DNA from 3 places in the Kocuria sp. CPCC 205297 genome. Region 3 is predicted to be linked to each of the others. Evidence: riboswitches for the same ligand, from Rfam matches in the RefSeq annotation. Region 3 holds a riboswitch; each other region holds the start of a gene.

Region 1 (5,848 bases), on a different contig from region 3:
CCCCGTGAGCAGGGACAGCGTCACCGCGGCGACCGCGATGAGCACGGTGGCACACCCCACGACCACGTCCACGCGGCCGAAACGGGGCACGCGCGCCCATGTGCGCGGACCCGCCCCGAAACCGCGCGCCTCCATGGTCATGGCCAGGCGCGTGGCCCGGCGCAAGGACTGCACGAGCAACGTGAACGCGAGACCGGCGAACTCGGTGAGAGCGGCCCACGGGCCCCGCGCTCCCCCCGCACCGCGGGCGCGCCGGGCCGCCGCGAGCACACCCCACTCGGTGACCATGACCTCCACGAGCCGCAGGGCTGCGAGCGCCGCGAGCACGAAGCGTGCCGGCAGCTTGAGGGTTTGGGCGAGACCGTCCGCGAGGTCCGTGGGGTCGGTCGTGAGCAGCACGGTGATCCCGGGCAGCGCGGTCGCGAGACCACGCAGGGCGATCGCCCCACCGGCCGCGAGCGACCCCGTGGTGATCGTGATCCACCCCAGGTGTAGCAGGACGGGACCGCCCTCCGGGGAGAGCACCGCGGTCCCCCACCCGCTGATCAGGGCGGCCACCACGATCGGCCATAGGGTCGTGAGCAGCCGCCACGGACCGATCCCGGCGGCAGCGAGCAGGAGCAGTTGGCCCCCGAGCGCCACGCCGCTCGTCACGGGGTCCGCGCTGACCACGAGCACCGCCGTGATCACGAGAGCCCCGAGCAGTTTCACCACGGCATTCGTCCGGGCGAGCAATCCCGCGCGGGCCACGGCGGGCAGCACGCTCGCGACCGTGCTCATGAGCCGAGCCTCAGCTCGTGCGCACCCAGGGCCGCGACCAGATCCCGGTCGTGGGTCACGACCACCACGGCCGTACCCCCGTCCAGCTCCTCGACCAACAGGTCCACGAGCTCCTTCCAGGTCCGGGCGTCCTGACCGAACGTGGGTTCGTCCAGGATCAGCACGCGCGGGGACGCCGCCAGGACGGTGCCCACGGACAGCCGCCGCTTCTGCCCGCCGGACAGGGTGAACGGGTTGGCCTCGGCGAGCTCCTCGAGGCGCAGCCGTCGCAGCAGCTCGGCCACCCGGGCGTCGTCCGCGTCCGCCATCGCGTCGGTGACGCGCGCATCGCGACGGCCCACGCGGCGTCGTCGTTGCCGGGGACCGAACTCGAGTTCCTCGCGCACGGTGGGGCGCAGGAACTGGTGTTCGGGATGCTGGAACACGGTGCCCACGCGGGAGACCAGTTCCGCGCCGTCCCACAGGGAGGGATCAGCGGGCGCGTCGGTCGCGAGGGCGTCCGTGGCCCACACGGTACCGCGCACGGGCAGCAGCAGTCCGGCGAGGGTCAGCGCGAGGGTGGACTTCCCCGCGCCGTTGACGCCTGTGACGGCCAGCGCCTGCCCCGCGCGGACGTCCACGGTGATGTTCTCGGCCGCCGGCGCCGCCCCCGTGCGCACGTCCGGTTCCGGGTACGCTTCCCCGCGCCGCCACGCGGCGAGCGCCCGACGACGCCGCCGCGCGAGCGCCCGCCGTCCCGGTTGGCTCCGGGACACGGCGAGATCGCGGGCGCTCAACAAGGTGGTGCCCGGTGCGGCGGCGGCGGGCACGGTGGTGAAACCACCCGTATCCTGCGCAGACTCCGCGACATCCGAAGCCCTCATGGGCGACGCGGCCGGCGCATTCTCCGTAGGCACAGCGGGCGGCGTGATGCCGTGTGGCGCCGCGGAGGCAGCCGTCTGCCGTACCGCGGGATCCATACCATTCGAGGCATGCACGGGAGTGCGAGTGCGCGGCACCCAGCCGGGGACCCACGTACCCTGGTGCTGCAGCAGGTCCCGGGCGTCCTGCAGGGTCTGCTGCGCGGGGCCGTCGAAGGCCACCCGACCGTCGTCGCCCAGCACGATCACACGGTCCACAACCGGTTCCCACAGGGCCACCCTGTGCTCCACGACCACAAGGGTGGTCCCGTCCTCGCGCACCGCATCGGCCACGGCGCGGCACAGCTGCTGCGCCCCCTCGTGGTCCACGCTCGCCGTGGGTTCGTCCAGCAACAGCAGCCGCGGGCACATGGCCAGGGTCCCGGCGAGCGCGAGACGTTGTTTCTGCCCCCCGGACAGTGCCGTGGTGGGGTGGTCGAGCGGGAGCTCCAGACCCGTGCGCGCGAGCGCTTCCCGCACGCGCGGCCAGATCCGCTCGCGGGGGACGGCGAGGTTCTCGAGGCCGAACGCGACGTCGTCCCCCACGCGCGAGAGGACCACCTGCGTCTCGGGGTCCTGGTGCATGAAGCCCACCGTGCCGCGGGCGTCGCGCGGGTCGACACCCCCGACGCTCAACCCGCCCGATGCGGAACGGCCGTCAGGGTCCTGGTCCACACCGGCCAGTGCCTGCAGGAGCGTAGACTTGCCCGCCCCGGACGGGCCCAGGAGCAGGACGCGTTCGCCGGGCTCGATGATCAGGTCCAGGTCCACCAGACTGGGCGTCTCGCGGCCGGGGTGATGCCATCCGAACCCCTCCAGGACCACCCGCGCGCCCGTGAGCTGCACGGTCGGTTCCGCGGTCATCGGCGCACGGCGCCGGAGGCCAGTGCTCCGAGGACACCCGTGGCCTGCAGGGCCTTCATCACGGCCCACATGAGCAACCCTGCGATCACGGCCCCGGAGAGCGTGGTCAGCGCCGCGTAGACGACCTGCTGATCCAGGGCCCACTCGAAGTTGTACATGATGTTCTCGCTCACGCCCAGGAACAGCCCGGATACAGCCCCACCGATCGCCGCGGTCACGGGACCGAACCGGCGGTAACGGGTCAGGAGGAACACGACCTCCACACCGAGGCCCTGCACCAGACCGGAGAGCACCACGAGCCACCCGAAATGCGTTCCCAGGAAGCCCTCGATCACGGCCGCGAGCAACTCGCAGAACAGGGCCGCGCCCGGTTTGCGGATGATCAGGGCGCCCAGGGTACCCGCCACGAGCCAGCCCCCCGCGATGAGCCCCGCGGACGGCGGGTAGGCCACCGTGCCCGCCGAGACCGCCGGGTACAGGAGGTTGGACCACATCCAGAAGATCACGGCGCACACCGCGGCCAATACGGCGGTGACCACGATGTCCACGACCCGCCACGACGAGCTGCGGTTGCCGCTTGCGCGAGGTGTACGGGTGGGGGTGTTACCGACCTGCGTCATGCTGAATCCTCCTGAAGATCCCAGGAGGGGAAGAACACCACCCGCCGTTGCGAGCGGGTCCTTGAGATACTCGACTCCCTAGCGCCGGTACGAGCCGGATCAGGTTCGAGGGTCTGCGCTCACGCGCACTCTCAGCGCCGCGGTGGCGCTCCCCTGTCGTTGAGACGCCAGTCTAGCCCACGACGGCGGGTGGCCGGGCATCTCGCGTGCCCAGCCACCCGCCGTCGTGCGTACGTCCTACGCGGCCCCGGCCCACCCGTACAGGGGGGCGCGGGACCCGCCGGCTCAGATCTCGCTCTGGGAGCTGCGGGAGGGATCGGAGTCCTTGGACTCGAACTTGGCCACCTGGCGGGAGATCCCCACCTTGATGACGGTGCCCACCACACCGGTGATCACGGCCCAGATGATGATGTCGGTCCAGGCCTCGTCCGGGTCCGGGTTCTTGGCTGGGGGCTCGTTGCCCGTGACCTGCTTCCACACCGCGGACAGGCCCTTGTTGGCCAGGGCCACGCCACCCAGGGACGCCACCGTGCCGAAAATGTCCATTACCTTGTTCATGAGGTTCTCCTTGTCTTGTGGGTGCCGACGGCACCGGGCGGCCGACGACGTCGTGCTCGTTGCCCAGCATACGAAGCGCCGGGCGCGACGGGGCGGAAGGAACCCGGTCCCACCGAGAATTACGTCCTCAGCGAGATTCTTCCTCGCCGACGCGAGCGACGACCTCGCGCAGCTCGTCCTCCACGAGGTTCTTCTGGTTCAGGTGCTTGGAGCGGTAGGCGGCGCGGCCCACCATGTGCGCGGACACGGGCACCGTGAGCAGCTGGAACAGCCACGCGAGGATCATCAGCGGGATCATGCCGGGATTGCCGCTCTCGATCGCCACGGCCGTGAGCAGCAGGAGCAACCCCAGGACCTGGGGTTTGGTGCCGGCGTGCATGCGCGAGAGCAGATCGGGGAAGCGCACCAGACCCACCGCCGCGGCCAGGGACATGAGGGACCCCCCCACGAGGCACAGCAGCGCGATGACGTCCAGGACGGTGTGCCAGTTCATGAGCGCTCCAACCCCACATTGCGCGCGACCGTCACAGACCCCAGGAAGCCCACCAGGGAGATGATCACGAGCAGGATGATGTTGCTGGAGTGGTGGTTGTACACCATCTCGATGGCGAGACCCGCACCCACGATCGCGAGCAACACGTCCGTGGCGATCACCCGGTCCAACAGGGACGGGCCCTTGGCCAGCCGGTAGATCGTGCCCGCGGCCGCCACGGTGAGAATCGCACCGCACACCCACACGGCGACGTCTAACATGGTCATGGCCGCTCCTCCCCACGGCCGTCCAGGGCCTTGTTCATCTTGGTGGTCGGCGACGCGACGGCGCCGGAGGCGTCCGCGCCACCCGCGCCACCCGAGGCCTCCAGTCTCGCGAGGTCCTTCTTGGAGCCCATGATCTTGATCCACGCCGCCTCGATATTAAGCGCGGACTCCCGGAACGACTCCGCTTCCTCCGGCGTGGAGACGTCCAGCACGTGGAAGTACAGGATCCCGTTGCCGCGATCCACCTCCACCACGAGCGAGCCCGGGATCAGCGCCATGGTGTGACCCACGGCCGTCATGAGCAGGTCATTGTTCTGCCGCAGCTTCACCCGCAGCACTGCGTTGTGCACCTTGGGGCCCTGCATGAGCGCGACACCGAACACGTGGATGCTGGCCCGGGCCACCTGCCAGATGAATGTGACCACGAACAGCGCGAAATGCAGGACGTTGAACCGCCCGGACAACCGCACCGGGGGCAGCGTGAGCGTGCGGGTCACGAACACCGCGAGGATCAACCCGAAGACCAGGTTGCCCACGCTCCAGTCACCCCACAGGGCACCCCACACGACCACGAGCCACAGGATCAGGGGCAGCTCGGCCCGCAAGGAGTTCCGGGAGCGTCGCTGCATCGGGGACGTACTCATCGGCCCTCCTCGCTCACACCACCGGGACCCACGGGGGCCAGCACGGCATTGACGTATCGATCCGGATTGTTCAGGTTCTCGGACGCGTTGTCCGCGAGATCGAACAGCGGCCCGGCGAAGACTGTGAGTGCCACACCCACCGCCACGAGCGCGGTGGTCGCGCCCACCATGGTCCCGGGCAGCAGCACCACGGGGGACCGGCCGGAGAAGCGGCTGCCGGACTTGCCCGCCACCGCGCGGGACGTGCGGGGGCGGCGGCCCTCCGCGGTGGTGGCGCGCAGCACGGGGTCCGGGTACTCGGCGTCGTCCACGTTGCGCAGGAACACGCGGTTCCACACGCGGATCAGGGCCATGAGCGTGAGCAGCGAGACGAACACGGACACGCCCACGAGTAGGTAGCTCAGCCACGTCCCGGCCTCGACACCGGCCTCCAGGAGGGCCACCTTGCCCAGGAAGCCCGAGAACGGCGGGATGCCGCCCAGGTTCAGGGCCGGGATCATGTACAGCACCCCCAGCAGCGGAGAGATCTTGAGCATCCCGGCGAGGCGGTCCACGTTGGTGGAGCCACCGCGGCGCTCGATCAGCCCGGCGACCAGGAACAGGCTGGTCTGGATCACGATGTGATGCGCGATGTAGTAGACCACCGCGGCCAGGGCGGCCTGCGTGCCCAGTGCGATGCCAAAGATCATGTAGCCGATGTGACTGATCAGCGTGAACGAGAGCA
Region 2 (5,848 bases), on a different contig from region 3:
TCACGGGATCCAGCACGACGAGGCCGACGCCCAGGCGGCGCTCGAATTCATTCAACCGGACCGGGTCATCACGTACGACGTCGCGCCGGCCGTCCGCGGTTTCGAGTCCGCCTACGGTGCCGCGACCGGTGAGCAGCTCACCGATTTCACCCGCGGTAACACCAAGGCCCGCGTGCGTATGACGGCGCAGTACGCAGTGGGCGGGGACCACAACCTGCTGGTGATCGGCACGGATCACGCGGCGGAATCGGTCACCGGGTTCTTCACCAAGTTCGGCGACGGCGGCGCGGACGTCCTGCCCCTGGGCGGGCTGAACAAACGGCAGAACCGCCAGGTGCTCGCGTACCTGGGGGCCTCCGAGCAACTCGTAGGCAAGGCCCCCACCGCGGACCTCCTGGACGAGAACCCCGGGCGCACGGACGAGGACGAGCTGGGCCTGCGCTACGACGACATCGACGACTTCCTCGAGGGCAAGGACGTCCCCGAGGAGATCGCGGAGAAGCTGGAGCAGACCTTCCTGCGCACCCGCCACAAGCGCACCGTGCCAGTGACCCCGGCGGATGCGTGGTGGCGGGAGGGTTGAACCCGCTCCCGTTCAGCGCCGACGCCGCCGAGCGGGTTGTGCCCGGCGGCGTCACTCACTGGGGCCCCGGTGATGCGGGCCCTCAGCGCGTCGTGGAGTGCCATGGCACGGCCCCGTTCCACGCGATCCCACCTCGCGACTGACACAGTTTCGGCCCCGGGAAGCGCCCGGCACATGCCCTCCGCAACGACCACCGCAGGGGACGGAAGCCCCCGGTCCCTACGCCTCTGCGGCGTCGTTCCCGAACACCCGGGGTGACGCGCTGCGGTAGCGGCGGTTGCGGACCGCCAGCACACCGCCGGCCAGCACGGCCGCCAGGACCGAGGCGGTCAGCACGGCCACTTTGGCCTGGTCCCCTGCGGCTGCGGACGGGTCGAAGCTGAGCTCCGAGATCAGCAGAGACACCGTGAACCCGATCCCGGCCAGCAGCGCGATCCCCACCAGGTCGATCCACCGGTAGGACGGGTCCAGCTTGCGTCCGGTGAGCACGGTGGTGAGCCACGTTGCCGAGATGATGCCCAGGGGCTTGCCCAGCACGAGTCCCGCGATGATGCCGAGCGTGACGGGGGCGGCGAGCGCCGTCGTCAATCCGTCCCAGCCGCCCACCGTGACGCCCGCGGAGAAGAACGCGAAGACCGGCACCGCGAACCCGGCGGACAGGGGCCGGACGCGGTGCTCCAGGTGCTCGGCGAGCTCCACGGGCTCCCCGGAGGCCTTCCCCGCGAGAACAGGGACGGCGAAACCGAGCAGCACGCCGGCAACCGTGGCGTGGATCCCGGCCTCGTGGACCAGGGCCCACGTGATCACGGCCAGCGGCACCAGGATCACCCACGCGGCCCACGTGCGGTGCGCGAAGAAGCGGGGGAAGCGGTGTGCGAGCAGCCCGAACACGGCCAGCGGGACGAGCGCGAGCAGCAGCGGGAGCACGTGCACCTCATCCGTGTAGAAGATCGCGATGATGGTGATGGCCAGCAGGTCGTCCACCACCGCGAGCGTCAGCAGAAATAGGCGGAGCGCGCTGGGCAGGTGCGAGCCCACGATCGCGAGGACGGCCACCGCGAATGCGATGTCCGTGGCGGTGGGGATCGCCCAGCCGCCCAGGGTCTCGGGGCTGCCGAGGTTAACGCCCGCGTAGATCAGAGCCGGGAGGACGACGCCGCCCACCGCCGCCGCAATCGGCACCGCTGCCTTGCCGAGGTCCCGCAGATCACCCGCGACGAACTCGCGCTTGAGCTCCAGGCCCACGAGGAAGAAGAAGATCGCGAGCAGTCCGTCCGCGGCCCAGGCGCCGAGGCTGAGGTTCAAGTGCCACGGCTCGTAGCCGACCTCGAGGTCCCGCAGCGCGAAGTAGCTCTCCGCGAAGGGCGAGTTTGCCCAGACGATGGCGATGACGGCGGCGACCACCAGGAGGATGCCGGCCACGGTCTCGCGGCGCAGGACGTCCTGGAGGCGGGAGAGGACACCGCCCGAGGGGTGGTCGGGCTCGCACGGGAGCTCAGGATGGTTGAAGAAACCGGGCTCCGAGACGAAGCCGGAGGACTCTTCCCGCTCCACGGGCTCCGGCGATCCGGGCTCACGGTGGGCAGGGGTGGTCGTGTGGTGCTGGGGCATGGACTTCTCCAATGTCGACGGGCATCACGCTCATTACCGCCGACCAGACTTCCCGGCACACCAGCCAGCAAGGGTAGCAGGGCGCTTTTGCGCGGCGCACGCGGGGCGGCTTTCAAGAAGGTGGTCCCGCAGCAACCCACTCGGCTTCTCTGTCGCTGCGACCCGGGACACGAGACGATCTGGCAGTGACCTGCCTACGGTGGGGGCATGCTGAAACGGAATTCGGTGGGCTTGCTGATCCTGGGGTCCGCGATGGTGGCCCTCTTCGTGATCACCTTCATTGGAGCGCGGGAATCATGGCTGCTCATGACCCTGGAACTGCTTTTCGCCGTCATCTTTCTCACCAAGGCGGTGCAAGAACGGCGTGCAGAAGTCGCGGCACAGCGCCGTCGAGCGGCGCGCCGCCCCGCGAGCAACGGCCTGTCTTGACCGAGCTGCCACCGGCGGGACCGGTTATCCCGGACTGCGGTGCGGCTGTGGCTTGGAAACACGAGTCAACATCAGGCTGATTCCCCACAGGAACAGGACCAGCAGCGGTACGAGAGTCATCATGGACGGCTCGTCCACGACTGTCACGCCGCCCACGTTCTCCCAGGTGCATGTGTGGCCCAGTGGCACCCAGCTCCACCCCGGCTCACCGTAGATCGAGCTTCCGTCGCCCAGTTCGCAGGACAGGGATCCGGAGTACACGAGTCGCTCCGCCACAAGCCCTCCGATCCAGGCGAGTACCGCTGCGAGCCACAGCACCCATCCGACGTTCCTTGCCCGCGAAGCGGCTGTTGGGTGTGACATTCACCCGTCTCCGTTCTGGCTGCCGTGCCCCTCCGCCGAGCGCGCTGCCGGTTATTTGGTCTCGCCACTTTCCTATCAGGGTTCCCTGCGACCCCATCCTTCTCGGTCAATCCGCTCACTTGATCCTCGCCAAACCTCCTTGACTACACTGACCACCAGTGACACGGGGTGCCGCCACCCTCCCCCTTCTCGCCCACCTGGCACGGAGTGGGGGACCGCAGCGGCTGAGATGACACCCGTCGAACCTGTCCAGTTAGTACTGGCGAAGGGATGTCACGGTCGCACCGCGCAGGTGGCGCACCGCTTTCTTCGCCGTGAGCCACAGGAGTGAGCATGCGGATCGAGAACACCATCGTCCTGGTCACCGGCGGAGCCCGCGGGCTCGGGGAGCACCTCAGCCGGGCGTTCGCGCGGGAGGGCGCGCGCGTCGTCGTGAACTACCACTCCAGCGAGGAGCGGGCCCGCGCGCTGGTCAGCGAACTCGGGGAGGACAGGGCACTCGCGGTCCAGGCGGATGTGACCGACGCCCACCAGGTTCGGGACATGGTCGCCCGGGCCCGGGAGCACTTCGGCGCGCCCATCACCGTGGCCGTGAACAACGCCCTGGTGGACTTCAGCTTCAACGGGGACGCCCGACCCACCCTCGAGGACCTGACCGCCGAGAACCTTACGCAGCAGTTCCAGGGCGCCGTGGTGGGCGCTCTCAACGTGATGCAGGCGGTCACCCCGGGTATGATGGAGGCCGGTGAGGGGCGCATCATCAACATCGGCACCAACCTCTTCCAGAACCCCGTGGTCCCCTACCACGACTACACCGCCGCGAAGGCCGCCCTGCTCGCCCTCACCCGCACCGCCGCCAAAGATCTCGGCCCGCAGGGCATCACCGTCAACATGATCTCCGGCGGCCTGCTACGCACCACGGACGCGAGTGCCGCTACCCCGGCCGAAGTCTTCGACGCCATTGCCGCCGGTACGCCCTTGGGTCGGGTCACCAGCCCGGAGGAGTTCGCGGACACCGCCCTCTTCTTCGCCTCCGACTGGTCCCGCGGCGTCACCGGGCAGAACCTCGTGGTCGACGGTGGACTGGTGATGGACTGACATGGCCGCCCCGCACGACACCGCGCGGACCCCGTCCGCCGCCCCTGCGGCGTCCACCCGTCCCACCCAGGTGAACCAGCCGCCCGGGACACCCGCCCGGACGCTGCACCTCAACGCCTTCCTCTACGGCGCCGGCCACCACCAGGCCGCGTGGCGCGCGCCGGGCTCCCCGGTGCACCGCCTCACGGACATCGCCTACTACGAGGAGCTCGCGCGGACTGCCGAACGCGGTCTGTTCGACGCGGTGTTCTTCGCGGACGGGCACAGCGTGGGTGACGTCTCCGGCGGACCCCGCTGGAGCCTGGAACCCCTGACAGCGCTGTCCGCGATGGCGCGGGCCACCGAGCGCGTCGGCCTGGTGTGCACGGTGTCCACCACGTTCTTCACCCCGTTCCACGCGGCCAGGATGCTCGCGTCCTTGGACCACATCTCGGGCGGGCGAGCGGGGTGGAACGTGGTGACCTCCATGTGGGACTCCGAGGCCCGCAACCACGGCTACCGGGCCATGCCGACCAAGGATGAGCGCTACGAGCGCGCCCGCGAGTTCGTGGAGGTGGCCCGCGCCCTGTGGGCCAGCTGGGACGAGGACGCCGTCACCGCAGACCCGGAGGGCCGGTGGGCTGAGCCCTCCAAGCTGCACCGCCTGCACCACGAGGGCCGCCACTTCCTGGTGGATGGACCCCTCACGGTTCCGCCCTCCCCCCAGGGGGAGCCGGTCCTCTTCCAAGCGGGTGCCTCCGGGCCCGGCAAGGCACTCGCTGCCGACTTTGCAGAGGGGATCTACGCCGTGGCCTACGATCTGCCCGCCGCGCAGGAGTACTACGCGGCGGTGAAGGCCGAAGTGGCCCGCGCCGGGCGTGATCCCGGTTCCGTGATCGTGATGCCCGGTCTGGTCACGTACGTGGGCCGCACGCACGAAGAGGCCCTCGAGAAGCAGGCCAGCGTGGACCGTTTGCTCCCTGTGGAGCAGTCGCTCGCACAGCTCTCCACGTTCGTGGAGCAGGACTGCGCGCAGTGGGACCTAGATGCGCCCGTGCCCACGCTGCCGCCCCTGGAGGAGTTCACCGGTCCGCAGGGCCGCTACGGCACCATCCTGCGGATCATCGAGGCCGAGCGTCCCACGGTCCGCCAGTTGCTCGGCCGCCTCGCCGCCGGCGGGGGTCACTGCACGATGGTGGGCACCCCGGAGTCCATCGCGGATCGCATGCAGGAATGGTTCGACAACGCCGGCGCGGACGGCTTCAACCTCATGCCGCCCGTCCAGCCGGACTCCCTGGACGACTTCGTGGACCTCGTGGTCCCCGAACTCCAGCGCCGCGGCCTGTTCCGCACCGCGTACACCGCCACCACGCTGAGGGGTCACCTCACGCGGGGTTGAGGCCCCGCTGCGCAACCCCGCCACAGGACGACGACGCCGCCCCGCACGGCGGGCGGGGCGGCGTCGGCGGCGGCGCCAGCGGTGTCGTCGTCGATCGGGAGGGTCCGGTCAGAGGAACGGGCGCAGCGGTACCAGGATCGTCTCGGCGACCCGGGCCATGGGGTGGCGATCGCGCCATTGGGGCGAGGACAGCTCCTCACAGTGCTCGTAGTCGGCGAGGAAGACCTTCTCCATCTCGGCCGCGAAATCCGGGTCCACGATCTCCACGTTGGTCTCGTAGTTGAACGAGAGGGAGAGCCGGTCGATGTTGGCGGTGCCCACGGTGGACCACTCGCCGTCGATCGTGGCGGTCTTGGCGTGGATCATGCAGGCGGCGTACAGCAAGA
Region 3 (5,848 bases):
TCGGCCGAGGCGAGCGACGAGCAGACCGACACCTCGGAACAGACGGACGCGCAGACTGTACAGGTCGAGAAGTCCGCGAACGACCAGCCCAGCACCCAGGAGAACTTCGGGGCCTTCGGTCCCGGCGCCTCCCTCATGTTCCATGCCCCGGACCCGGACGAGATCCGCCGTGCCGCCGAGGAGCAGGCTGCCCGACTGCGCGAGGCCGCCAAGGAACGCGACGCCCAGCGCGAGGCCGAGCGGGCCGCGCGCAATGACGTGGACAGCGAGGACGACAAGTCCGGCGAGGTCACGAGCAAGCGGCGTCGCCGGCGGCGTCGCGGTGACGAGGACATGGAACTCGTGGACGAGTCCGACGGCTCGGTGACCCGGGTCCGCGCCCCGCGCGGTGCCGGTGAGGGCACGGGCAGCGACGAGGTGACCGGGGTCAAGGGCTCCACGCGGCTCGAGGCCAAGCGTCAGCGTCGTCGTGAGTCCCGGCAGTTCGGCCGCCGCCGCCACGTGATCACCGAGGCCGAGTTCCTGGCCCGGCGCGAATCCGTGGAGCGCAAGATGCTCGTGCGACAGAAGGACGACCGGATCCAGATCGGTGTGCTCGAGGACGGGATCCTTGCCGAGCACTTCGTCTCGCACACCCAGCAGGACTCGCTGATCGGCAACGTGTACGTGGGCAAGGTGCAGAACGTGCTGCCGTCCATGGAGGCCGCCTTCGTGGACATCGGCCGCGGCCGCAACGCCGTGCTCTACGCCGGTGAGGTGGACTGGGACGCCGCCGAGCTGGGCAGCAAGCCCCGCAAGATCGAGAATGCCCTGAAGTCCGGGGACACCGTGCTCGTGCAGGTCACCAAGGACCCCGTGGGGCACAAAGGTGCTCGGCTCACGAGCCAGGTGTCCCTGCCCGGTCGCTACCTCGTCTACGTCCCGGGCGGTTCCATGACGGGGATCTCCCGCAAGCTCCCGGACGTGGAGCGCCAGCGGCTGAAGAAGATCCTCAAGGACCGGTTGCCGGAGGGTGCGGGCGTGATCGTGCGCACTGCGGCGGAGGGCGCCTCCGAGACCGAGCTGACCAACGACATCAACCGGCTGCGCTCGCAGTGGGAGCAGATCCAGGACAAGGCCAAGTCCACCAAGACGCTGGCCCCGGAGATGCTGTACGCGGAACCGGACCTGACCATCAAGACCGTGCGGGACGTCTTCAACGAGGATTTCTCCGCCATGGTGGTCCAGGGCGAGCAGGCGTGGGACAACATCGAGGCTTACGTGACCTACGTGGCGCCCGACCTGCTGGACCGCCTCGAGCGCTGGACCGGCGATGACGACCTCTTCGAGCACATGCGCGTGGAGGAGCAGATCCAGAAGGCCCTCGAGCGCAAGGTTTTCCTGCCCTCCGGCGGATCGCTCGTGATCGACCGCACCGAGGCCATGACCGTGGTGGACGTCAACACCGGCAAGTTCACGGGCTCCGGGGGCAACCTCGAGGAGACCGTGACCAAGAACAACCTCGAGGCCGCCGAGGAGATCGTGCGGCAACTGCGGTTGCGTGATATCGGCGGGATCATCGTGGTGGACTTCATCGACATGGTTCTGGAGTCCAACCGCGATCTCGTACTGCGCCGGCTCGTGGAGTGCCTGGGCCGGGACCGCACGAAGCACCAGGTGGCCGAGGTGACCTCCCTGGGTCTCGTGCAGATGACGCGCAAGCGCATGGGTACGGGGTTGCTCGAGGTCTTCTCCGAGCCGTGCGAGGAATGCGCGGGCCGCGGCGTCGTGGTCCACGACCACCCCTTGAAGGGCCGCTCCGGCGCGGCTCCCTCCGACCAGCGCGGCACTCGACACGAGCGTAAGCGTTCGCGCAACAAGCAGCACAACGGTGCGCAGGACAAGCCCAGGAACGGCAACCAGCACCACGGTTCGGACGAGCCGGACCAGGCGCGCGTGGAGGCCACCCGCACGGCGTTAGCGAACATCGCCGCGGCCTCCTCCCACGACGAGTCCGGCGACGCCGCACGGAATGCTTCCCAGGGCACCGCACCGCAGTCCGGGGGCGGGCAGGCCGAGGACACCGGTTCCCAGGAGCAGCAGACCTCCCGCGGTCAGCAGGGCGGGGAGCACGCGTCCGAGAACTCCCACGGGGAGTCCGAGGGCGGGCGCCGTCGCCGCAAGCGTCGCGGCAAGCGCAGCCGCGGTCGCGGTCAGCAGGGCGAGGACAACGCCGTGCAGAACGACGGTTCCGACCGGGACGGTTCCGGGAACGACTCGCGCGGGGATTCCCGGTCCGAGGACCGTTCCGGTGGGGACTCGTCCGCGAGCCTCACGATCCACGGCGAGGTCATCGAACTGCCCCACGGGCAGTCTGAGCAGCGGGGGAGCGAGGGCACCCAGGAGGCCCTGTCCCTGGATTCGCTGAGCGCCGCGTTCACGGATGCGGGCGAGGACGAAACCTCGACCGAGGGTGCCGTTCAGGATGCGGACGCCGCGCCCCAGCCGCGAGAGGCCGTGTCGAAGCGGTCGGCCGCCGGACACGCGCCGTCGAACTCCGGGACTGCGCAATCCAGTGCAGGGCAGACGAGTGCCGCGCAGCAGCAGAGTTCCGGGGCGGCGTCGTCCGCCGGCGGGAACCGGCCGGCGGAGGCGCCGGCGGCTCCGGCCCGACGGCGTCGTGGGTCGCGGCGTGCCGTGGCGCCGGCGGCCGCGCCCGGAACCGCGAGGGTGGAGACCCACGAGTACACGCAGGAACGGCAGGTCAGCCGTTTCACCGCGGAGGCCGGGGCCGCGACCCCCGCGGCGTCCGGTGACCAGCCCACCATCGTGGGTGTGGGCATCAAGGCTCAGGACATCACGATGACCGGCAAGCAGGACTGAGTGACCGGCGGCTGGATCCGTCGCCACGCGAGCACCGCAGGGGCACCCGGGATTCCGGGTGCCCCTGTGGCATGATCGGGGACACACACGGGGTGCTGCGCACTGCGGCTGAGAACACACCCGTCGAACCTGATCTAGCTCGTACTAGCGAAGGGATTGTCGTGGACACCACGCCTTCTACCGCCATACCCCGCGTCCTCTCTATTGCCGGAACCGATCCCACGGGCGGGGCGGGTCACGCCGCGGACCTGAAATCCATCGCCGCACTGGGCGGGTACGGGCTGAGTGTGATCACCGCAGTGGTCGCCCAGAACACCCGGGGCGTCGTGAGCGTACACACCCCACCCGTCCAGGTCCTGCGGGACCAGCTGGACGCGGTCGCCGGGGACGTCACCCTGGACGCGATCAAGGTGGGGATGCTCGGCTCCGTGGAGGTCATCGACACGGTCCGGGACTGGCTCATGGTGGGGCGCGCACCCGTGGTCGTGATCGACCCCGTCATGGTCGCCACGGCCGGCGGGCGATTGCTGCGTCCGGACGCCGAACGGGCCCTGCGGGAGCTGCTGCCCCACGCGAATTTGATCACCCCCAACCTCCCGGAACTCGCGGTGCTGGCCGAGCGCCCCGTGGCCGCGACCTGGGACGAGGCGCTCGAGCAGGGACGCGCGGTCGCGGCGGCGTTCCATACCCGGGTCCTCGTGAAAGGTGGCCACTTGGCCGGGGACACGACCCCGGACGCCCTGTTGCTCCCCGGTCAGGACGAACCCGCCGCGTTGTTCGAGGGTCGCAGGGTGCACACGCGTAACACCCACGGCACCGGGTGCTCGCTGTCCTCCGCGGTGGCCACGGTCGTGGCGCGGACCGGGGACTGGCCCGAGGCGATCCGCACGGCCCGCACATGGTTGCGTGGTGCACTGCGCGGCGCGGACGAGTTGCACGTGGGTCACGGCAACGGTCCCGTGCACCACATGCACCACGTCCAGCACCTCGTCACGGATCCGGCGTTCGTGATGACGGCCGCCGCGGAATCCGAGGGCCCCCGGTTCACCGACGAACTGTGGGAGGAGAGCGCCCCGGTGCGTGAACGCATTGCCGCCCTGGCGTTCATCCGGGGCCTCGGGGACGGCACCCTGGACCCGGGCGAGTTCGAGCTGTACCTGGACCAGGACATGCAATATCTGCAGTACTACTCCCGGGCGCTGGCCCTGCTCGCGGCCTCCGCCCCGGACGAGCGTTCGCGCGAACACTTCGCCGCGGCGTCGGCCTCCGTGGTCTCGTTCGAGTCCGCGCTGCATCGCGCCCGGCTCGGGGACCGGGAGCCCATGCCGCCGAGTGACGTCACGAGCAGTTACGCGGACTTCCTGCTGGCGCGCACGGGTCAGGACGGCTTCGCGGTGGGCTCCGCCGCGATCCTGCCGTGCTACTGGCTCTACGCCCACGTGGGTGCGGAGCTCACCCGTCGTGCCCGCGTCGCGGGACCGCAGCACCCGTTCGCCGACTGGCTCAGCACATACGACGATCCGGACTTCCAGACCGCGACCGAGTCGGTGCGCGAGATCGTGGACCGGGAGGCCGCCCACGCGGACCCGGCCACCAGGGAGCACATGCGCCGCGCGTTCCACCGGGCGTGCGCGCTCGAGCTGGCTTTCTTCGCGCAGACGACCCCGGCGACGTCGCCAGAGGGCGAGCGGCGCGCCGCGGCGCAACTGGCATGACTTCGGGTGATCGGGTAGGCTGGGGTGTCGGTGCCGAGCGCCGGTGTGTGTCATATCCAGTTCACGCACCAGGTTGCGGCACACTCGGGCGGACATCCTGAATCGATGCGATAGCCACGCGGAGAATGCGGTCGGTCATGGATCACCGCGGCGTGATGTCTCGACATTCGCAGTCCTCCAGGAGTACGCCCGACCCACACACGTAGTCCATAGATGTCGAGAGAAGTGAGTTCCCAAGTGGTGTACGCGATTGTCCGCGCAGGCGGCCGCCAGGAGAAGGTTTCCATCGGAGACCTCGTGACCCTTGACCGCGTCGCCGGCGAGGCAGGCAGCACCGTAGAGCTTCCTGCGCTGCTGCTGGTCGATGGGGACAAGGTCACCTCCGACTCCAAGACCCTGGCGAACGTCAAGGTCACCGCCGAGATCGTCGAGGACCTGCGCGGTCCCAAGATCTCGATCATGAAGTACAAGAACAAGACCGGTTACAAGAAGCGTCAGGGCTTCCGCGCCGAACTGACCACCGTCAAGGTCACCGGCATCGACGCCTGAGTATCCGGCTCCCCACATACGTTTCCAACGAAGGTAGGCACACACCATGGCACACAAGAAGGGTGCGAGCTCCACTCGCAACGGCCGTGACTCCAACGCCCAGTACTTGGGTGTGAAGCGCTTCGGCGGCCAGTCCGTTAACGCCGGCGAGATCATCGTCCGCCAGCGCGGTACGCACTTCCACCCGGGCGTGAACGTGGGCCGCGGCAAGGACGACACCTTGTTCGCCCTGGCCGCTGGCGCCGTCGAATTCGGCACCCGCCGCGGTCGCCGCGTGGTCAACATTCAGACCGCCGAGTAATTCTCGTTCGGACCCCTGGGTCCACCCGCCGCCACGACTCCGTGGCGGCGACCACTAGAGGGTGGGCGCTTCACGCGCTCACCCTCTAGTCTTTTCAGAAGACCCCGGTCGACCCGCTCGCAGCAGGTGACCCCTACCACCGAGGAGCCGCGTGGCTAGTTTTGTAGATCGAGTGATCGTGCACGCCACGGGCGGTAACGGCGGCCACGGCTGCGTGTCCGTCAAGCGCGAGAAGTTCAAGCCCCTGGGCGGCCCGGACGGCGGCAACGGCGGCGACGGTGGTTCGGTGATCCTGCGTGTGGACGGTCAGTCCACCACGCTGTTGGGTTTCCACCACGCACCCCACCAGAAGGCCCCCAACGGTGAGCCCGGCAAGGGGGACATGCGCCACGGTTTCAAGGGCCAGGACCTCGTGCTCTCC

The links. A riboswitch is a leader RNA that binds a small molecule or an ion and turns the genes downstream of it on or off. The one in region 3 is predicted to bind thiamine pyrophosphate.
Region 1: linked by a shared signal. The riboswitch ahead of RF650_RS04835 (ECF transporter S component) and the one ahead of RF650_RS06530 (bifunctional hydroxymethylpyrimidine kinase/phosphomethylpyrimidine kinase) in region 3 are both predicted to bind thiamine pyrophosphate.
Region 2: linked by a shared signal. The riboswitch ahead of RF650_RS02560 (3-oxoacyl-ACP reductase) and the one ahead of RF650_RS06530 (bifunctional hydroxymethylpyrimidine kinase/phosphomethylpyrimidine kinase) in region 3 are both predicted to bind thiamine pyrophosphate.

What each region holds. Positions count from the first base shown of each region.
Region 1 is NZ_JAVKPY010000004.1:110,861-116,708, reverse strand. It holds gene RF650_RS04845 (energy-coupling factor transporter transmembrane protein EcfT) at 1-780, opposite strand, end outside; gene RF650_RS04840 (ABC transporter ATP-binding protein) at 777-2,543, opposite strand; gene RF650_RS04835 (ECF transporter S component) at 2,540-3,163, opposite strand; TPP riboswitch at 3,222-3,328, opposite strand; gene RF650_RS04830 (DUF4235 domain-containing protein) at 3,449-3,721, opposite strand; gene mnhG (monovalent cation/H(+) antiporter subunit G) at 3,849-4,214, opposite strand; gene RF650_RS04820 (monovalent cation/H+ antiporter complex subunit F) at 4,211-4,480, opposite strand; gene RF650_RS04815 (Na+/H+ antiporter subunit E) at 4,477-5,124, opposite strand; gene RF650_RS04810 (Na+/H+ antiporter subunit D) at 5,121-5,848, opposite strand, start outside.
Region 2 is NZ_JAVKPY010000002.1:210,621-216,468, reverse strand. It holds gene nadE (ammonia-dependent NAD(+) synthetase) at 1-583, shown strand, start outside; gene nhaA (Na+/H+ antiporter NhaA) at 803-2,194, opposite strand; gene RF650_RS02565 (hypothetical protein) at 2,402-2,623, shown strand; TPP riboswitch at 3,141-3,274, shown strand; gene RF650_RS02560 (3-oxoacyl-ACP reductase) at 3,320-4,084, shown strand; gene RF650_RS02555 (LLM class flavin-dependent oxidoreductase) at 4,086-5,462, shown strand; gene RF650_RS02550 (phosphatidylserine/phosphatidylglycerophosphate/cardiolipin synthase family protein) at 5,571-5,848, opposite strand, start outside.
Region 3 is NZ_JAVKPY010000005.1:220,012-225,859, reverse strand. It holds gene RF650_RS06535 (Rne/Rng family ribonuclease) at 1-2,862, shown strand, start outside; TPP riboswitch at 2,941-3,036, shown strand; gene RF650_RS06530 (bifunctional hydroxymethylpyrimidine kinase/phosphomethylpyrimidine kinase) at 3,024-4,577, shown strand; gene rplU (50S ribosomal protein L21) at 4,815-5,126, shown strand; gene rpmA (50S ribosomal protein L27) at 5,173-5,427, shown strand; gene obgE (GTPase ObgE) at 5,579-5,848, shown strand, end outside.